3 regions of the Pseudomonas sp. TE31087 genome follow, and region 2 is predicted to be linked to each of the others. Evidence: predicted binding sites of a transcription regulator. Region 2 holds the regulator's gene; each other region holds the start of a gene.

Region 1 (2,198 bases), 2.2 Mb from region 2:
CCGCCCAACTCGTCTCAAGACATGCACCAAGGCTGGCAACCATGGCCTGACAGGTTCGGTACGTTGCAACAGATGTAGGAGCGGATTCATCCGCGATGCGCCGCGCGGGCGGCGCTCGATCTGATAGGCGCTGCAAGGATTGCGGCGGACACCTGGCGGCCCTCATACAGTCAACAACCTTGGCGCCGAAAGTACCTGAGCGACCCGATCAACCCCGCTCTATCCCATCCAGCACAGCCGACGTCAAGGCCAGCCCTTTCTCCAGGGAGTTCTCCGTCGCCACCAGCAAACTGCGCAGTGGTTCGCTGGCTTTTTCCAGGGCCATCGCGTTGGTTTCGTAGGCCGCCTGCAAGGCCGCTACCGCGCACACCAGCGCATCCTCGCCATCAATGCCGGCATGCACCGAGAACATCGGTGGATGGGCGTCGTGGCAAGTGCCGAAATGGGCGTTGGCCGTGGTGGGCCGGGAGGTTCGGGTGGTCGTATCGAGGGTCATGGGCGAACCTCCCGGGGCAAGGGGCGGGGTGGGTCGGGCACGATTTTCAGCATGGTTCAGCACTCCTGTACCGTCATGGGAAAACTGCCTGAATCCGCTTGCACTCGAATAGGTGGCAGCTATACGCAGGTGTGCAAGACCGAGGGTACAGGAACTCGGCAGGCCCAAGGGCCTCCCACGCATAGCCGCCATTGGAGGGCCAGAACCGCAGACTGCCGGCAAGGCCCAAAAGCGCTTTCGCGTTGTACCTGTACGGGCTTGCACACCCGGTCGTTGAATTGGCAACGACAGGACAAGACTAAGGAGCGCGACTGGCCAGAACAACAGCTGAAAGGCCGTAAAAGCATGCTTGGGAAACGTCCTACGTGAAATAGGGAAAGTCTTAGTAATCCGCTTGAAACAACTGTCTTGGCCTCATCGAGGGGCAAGCCCGCTCCCACGCATCTCCTCCTATTTGCCCTGCTACTTGCCCTGAAAGTCAGGACAATTTCTAATTTTCCTGTACACGAAACATCTACTAAAGGTTTATATTCCGCCCGCCGAAACAGAAAAGGTAGCAAGTGGCCACCACTCCATCGAAGCGGCCATGTACACCCTTCACTCTCACGGATGGGCGTCACCATGAAAATAAAAAACAAACTGATCCTGGCCTTCGTACTGGTGGCCTTCATCCCGGTGGCCCTGGTCGGCGGGATCTCGGTGCTGAACATCCGCAGCGAGGCGGTCGACCAGTTCCTCGACGGCAGCACCCGGGAAATCCGCCAGATCGACGGCAACATGCGCCAGTTCTTCGATGGCACGCTGCAGAACGTCGATCAAATGGCCAAGGATCCTGTATACACCTCGGTTACCTCGCTCAAGGACTACACCGGCGCCGACGCCGCCAACCAGCCGATGCCCGAGGCCGCGCAGCGGGTGATCGACGCCTTCGCCCGCTACGGCACCACCCACCCGGCGGCGGCGATCCTGTCCATCGGCCTCGAGGACGGCAGCTACGCCAAATGGCCGGACGACCCGCAACTGGCCAAGTACGACCCGCGCACCCGCCCCTGGTACAAGGCCGCCATGGCCAGCCCGGACAAGACCGTGCGCACCGCCGCCTATTACTACGACAAGGATGACGTGGCCCTGGTCGGCACCGCCCGGGCGCTGCTCGACGAGGCCGGCAAGGCCAAGGGCGTGTTCGTGGTCAGCGTGTCGCTGAAGAACCTCACCGAGCTGGTCAAGAGCATCAAGCTGGGCGACAGCGGCTATGTGATGCTGATCGAGGACGGCACCGTGCTGGTCGACCCACGCAACGCCAGCCACGGTTTCAAGCAGCTCAAGGACCTCGGCGTACCCTACGCGCAACTGGCGGCCACTTCCCAGGGCTCCACCGACGTGGTTATCGACGGCGTGCGCTACATGGCCAACGTGTGGACCTCGCCAGGCCTTGGCTGGCGCTTCGTCGGCCTGATCGAGTACGACGAGGTGATGGCCGCGGCCACACGCATGACCTATGTCACCGCGTTGATCGTGGTGGTGCTGGCCCTGGTCTTCGCCCTGGTGGCGGCGGCGTTCTCGCGGGTGATCGTCAAGCCGATCGGCCAGGTCAGTATCGGCCTGCAGTCGATCGCCGAGGGTGAAGGCGACCTGCGCCGCGACCTGCAGGTGCAGGGCAAGGACGAAACCGCCGAGCTGGCCGGCTGGTTCAACAAGTTCC
Region 2 (2,198 bases):
CCCAGAGCATGGTGCACCTGGCGCCCGCCCAGCACGCCGGCCTGATCCAGGCCTTCAGCGAGATCGGCGACAACCTCGACGTACTGGTGATCGACACCGCTGCGGGTATTGGTGACTCGGTGGTCAGCTTTGTCCGCGCGGCCCAGGAAGTGTTGCTGGTGGTGTGTGACGAGCCCACCTCGATCACCGACGCCTACGCCCTGATCAAGCTGCTCAACCGCGACTACGGGATGAATCGGTTCCGCGTGCTGGCCAACATGGCCCAGAGCCCGCAGGAAGGGCGCAACCTGTTCGCCAAGTTGACCAAGGTCACCGACCGCTTCCTCGACGTCGCCCTACAATACGTCGGCGCCGTGCCGTACGACGAGTGTGTGCGCAAGGCCGTGCAGAAGCAGCGGGCGGTCTACGAGGCCTTCCCGCGCTCCAAGTGCGCGCTGGCGTTCAAGGCCATCGCGCAGAAGGTCGACAGCTGGCCGTTGCCTGCCAACCCGCGCGGGCACCTGGAATTCTTCGTCGAGCGCCTGGTGCAGCCCACCAGTGCAGGGCCAGTGTTATGAACGCGAGTGGTTTCAAGATGTACAGCAAGGCCGCCAAGGACGCTCAGTACGAGCTGATCGAACGCTACGCGCCACTGGTCAAGCGTATCGCCTACCACCTGCTGGCGCGCCTGCCAGCCAACGTCCAGGTCGAGGACCTGATCCAGGCCGGGATGATCGGCCTGCTGGAAGTGGCCAACAAATACGATGCCAGCAAGGGCGCCAGTTTCGAGACCTATGCCGGTATCCGCATCCGCGGCGCCATGCTCGACGAGGTGCGCAAGGGTGACTGGGCGCCACGCTCGGTGCACCGCAACACGCGCATGGTCAGCGACGCGATTCGCTGCGTTGAAGCAAAGACGGGGCGCGACGCTAAAGATCACGAGGTTGCTGCCGAACTCCAATTGAGTCTCGATGATTACTACGGGATTTTGAACGACACCCTGGGCAGTCGCCTGTTCAGTTTCGACGACCTGCTGCAGGACGGCGAACACGAGGGGCTGCACGAGGATGGCGCCAGCAACCAGCTGGAGCCGGCGCGGGACCTGGAGGACGAGCGCTTCCAGGCCGCATTGGCCGAGGCGATCGCCAACCTGCCAGAACGCGAGCGCCTGGTGCTGGCGCTGTACTACGACGAAGAGCTGAACCTCAAGGAAATTGGTGAGGTGCTGGGGGTCAGCGAATCGCGTGTCAGCCAGTTGCACAGCCAGTGCGCGGCACGTCTGCGCAGTCGCTTGGGTGAATGGCGGGCGCGTTGAGCCAAGGTTCGATGCAGTCGTTTTTTTGTGGTGCCGAATTGATTGAGTGCGCGCTCGGCGCCGAGCGCGTTTAAGACTGCTTGGAGGTCTAATTGAACAAAGACATGAAAATCCTCATCGTTGACGACTTCTCGACGATGCGGCGGATCATCAAGAACCTGTTGCGTGATCTGGGTTTCACCAACGTCAAGGAAGCCGATGACGGCAACACGGCACTGCCGATGCTCACCAGTGAGCACTTTGACTTCCTGGTAACCGACTGGAACATGCCGGGCATGACCGGTATCGACCTGCTGCGCGCGGTCCGTGCCGACGAGCGCCTAAAGCACCTGCCGGTGTTGATGGTCACCGCCGAAGCCAAGCGCGAGCAGATCATCGAAGCTGCCCAGGCCGGCGTAAACGGCTATGTGGTCAAGCCTTTCACCGCCCTGGCGCTGAAAGAAAAGATCGAGAAGATCTTCGAACGCGTCAACGGCTGAGTCACGTCTGGGGGGCGCAATGGAGTCAACCAACAACTCTTTGGGTGAGTTTGAATCAACCCTGAAGAAGCATGCCCAGGAGCTGGTCGAGAGCCTCGAGCGCGGCCGGTTCGGTGATGCGGTGCAGCTGATCCACCAACTGAACCAGACCCGCGACCGCGGGCTGTACCAGGAGGTCGGCAAGCTCACCCGTGAACTGCACAGTGCAATCGTCAACTTCCAGATCGACCCGTCCATGCCGCAGGCCGAGGAAGTGTCGCAGATTACCGACGCCGCCGAACGCCTCTCCTACGTGGTTCGCCTCACCGAAGGTGCGGCCAACCGCACCATGGACCTGGCGGAGGCGTGCACCCCGGTGCTCAACGACCTCGCCGCCGAGGCCCAGAGCCTGTCCGCCGACTGGCAGCGCTTCATGCGCCGCGAGG
Region 3 (2,198 bases), 2.8 Mb from region 2:
CGGTTTCTCCACCGGCTTCTCGACCGGCGTTACACGCTCGAGCTGGATGTTCACCCGACGGTTGCGCGCCCGGTTGGCGGCACTGTTGTTCTTGGCCAACGGATAGCGTTCGCCGTGGAAGCGTACGCTGATCTGCTCTTCCGGCACGCCATGGGCCTTGAGGTAGTCGGCCACCGCCAGGGCCCGTCGGCGGGAGGTGTCGCGGTTGGTCAGGCGATTGCCGCTGTTGTCGGAGTGGCCGTTGAGTTCGATGTGGTTGACCGTCGGATCGGCCTTCAGGTAGTCGAGCAGCACATCCAGACGGGCGCGCGCCGAGCTGTCCAGCTCGATCCCGCCGCCGGGGAAGCCGACCTGGGTCTGGCGGATCTGGTCGTAGTTCATCGGCAGCAGCTTGGCGGCGCACAGTTGGTAGTCGCTGTAGGCCTTGGCGAAGCTGACCGGCATCACATGCACTTCCATCGGCCGACCACCTTCGCCCCGGTAGTTGCGCACCACGGTGCTGCGACCATCGAGCAGGCCGTTGATCAGGCGGCTGGCCTGCCCCTGGCTGGAGGTGAACAGCACGCCGGTACGGGCCATGTGCACCGCACCGAGGTTGATGTCGCCGCGCCCGGGCTGCCAGGGCGCGGCGGCGGCCAGCAGGGTGGCGGAGCCAGCGCCCAGGACATTGCTGTCCGAACGCAGCTGGAAGGTCGGCTGCTCGCCGGCACGGCGCACGAACTCACCGCTGCCGAAACCGTCGATCGGCTGGATCAGGCGACATTCGAACTGGTCACCCTCGACTTTCCAGGCGACGTTCTCCACGCGGGTCTGGAAGGTCATTGCCCCGGCCGGCAGGCTGGCAACGAGGGTGAACAGGGCTAGGTAACGCTGGCGCACGGGCGGCTCCACAAATTCCGACGACTTACCTGAACGCTATCGGTCGCCCGTCGGAAAACTTGATAGCCGTGCTCGAACAGGGGTTTTCCGGTAGCATTGGCTTCTGAGTTCGACCCGCCTGGAATCTCCAATGTCCGATCGCCTGACCCTCCTGCGCCCCGACGACTGGCACATCCATCTGCGCGATGGTGCCGTCCTGCCCCACACCGTCGGTGACGTGGCGCGCACCTTCGCCCGTGCCATCATCATGCCTAACCTGGTTCCGCCGGTGCGCAACGCCGTCGAGGCCGCCGCCTACCGTGAGCGCATCCTTGCCGCACGCCCCGCCGGCAGCCGCTTCGAGCCACTGATGGTGCTCTATCTCACCGACCGCACCAGCGCCGACGATGTGCGGGCCGCCAAGGCCAGCGGGATCGTGTACGCCGCCAAGCTCTACCCGGCCGGCGCAACCACCAACTCCGATTCGGGCGTGACCAGCATCGACAATATCTTCCCGGCGATCGAGGCCCTGGCCGAAACCGGCATGCCCTTGCTGGTGCACGGTGAAGTCACGCGCAGCGAGATCGACGTGTTCGACCGCGAGAAACGCTTCATCGACGAGCACATGCGCCGCCTGGTCGAACGCTTCCCGACCCTGAAGGTGGTGTTCGAACACATCACCACCAGCGACGCCGCGCAGTTCGTCAGCGAAGCGCCGGCCAACGTCGGTGCGACCATCACCGCCCAGCACCTGCTGTACAACCGCAACCACATGCTGGTTGGCGGTATCCGCCCGCACTTCTACTGCCTGCCGATCCTCAAGCGCAACACCCATCAGGTGGCGCTGCTGGATGCCGCCACCAGCGGCAACCCGAAGTTCTTCCTCGGCACCGACTCGGCGCCCCACGCCAAGCATGCCAAGGAAGCCGCCTGCGGCTGCGCCGGCTGCTACACCGCTTATGCCGCCATCGAGATGTACGCCGAGGCGTTCGAACAGCGCAACGCCCTGGACAAGCTCGAAGGCTTCGCCAGCAAGCACGGCCCGGACTTCTACGGCCTGGCGCGCAACACCGACACCATCACCCTGGTGCGTGAGGAATGGACCGCGCCGGACAGCCTGCCGTTCGGCGACAACACCGTGATCCCCTTGCGCGCCGGTGAGAAGTTGCGCTGGCGCCTGCTGGAGGACAACGCGTGAGCGAAGATCTGTACGAAGACGACCAGGACAGCCAGGTCAGCAGCGGCTCGCGCCACCCGATGGCCGAGCGTTTCCGTGGCTACCTGCCCGTGGTGGTGGATGTCGAGACCGGCGGTTTCAACAGCGCCACCGACGCGCTGCT

Evidence for each region. Region 2 encodes FliA, which starts transcription of late flagellar genes. Its sites were predicted from a motif close to CTAAAGTTTNNNNNNNNNNNGCCGNTAA; they were not measured.
Region 1: ACZ899_RS10460 (methyl-accepting chemotaxis protein) is a predicted target of FliA. The motif match lies at 1,015-1,042, and genes of this name have one in related genera.
Region 3: ACZ899_RS13205 (flagellar protein MotY) is a predicted target of FliA. The motif match lies at 916-943, and genes of this name have one in related genera.

What each region holds. Positions count from the first base shown of each region.
Region 1 is NZ_JBXVNN010000001.1:2,343,859-2,346,056, forward strand. Features, by position in the region: gene ACZ899_RS10455 (hypothetical protein) at 209-496, opposite strand; gene ACZ899_RS10460 (methyl-accepting chemotaxis protein) at 1,118-2,198, shown strand, end outside.
Region 2 is NZ_JBXVNN010000001.1:100,622-102,819, forward strand. Features, by position in the region: gene fleN (flagellar synthesis regulator FleN) at 1-557, shown strand, start outside; gene fliA (RNA polymerase sigma factor FliA) at 554-1,294, shown strand; gene ACZ899_RS00450 (chemotaxis response regulator CheY) at 1,399-1,773, shown strand; gene ACZ899_RS00455 (protein phosphatase CheZ) at 1,793-2,198, shown strand, end outside.
Region 3 is NZ_JBXVNN010000001.1:2,933,306-2,935,503, forward strand. Features, by position in the region: gene ACZ899_RS13205 (flagellar protein MotY) at 1-879, opposite strand, end outside; gene pyrC (dihydroorotase) at 1,010-2,056, shown strand; gene rnt (ribonuclease T) at 2,116-2,198, shown strand, end outside.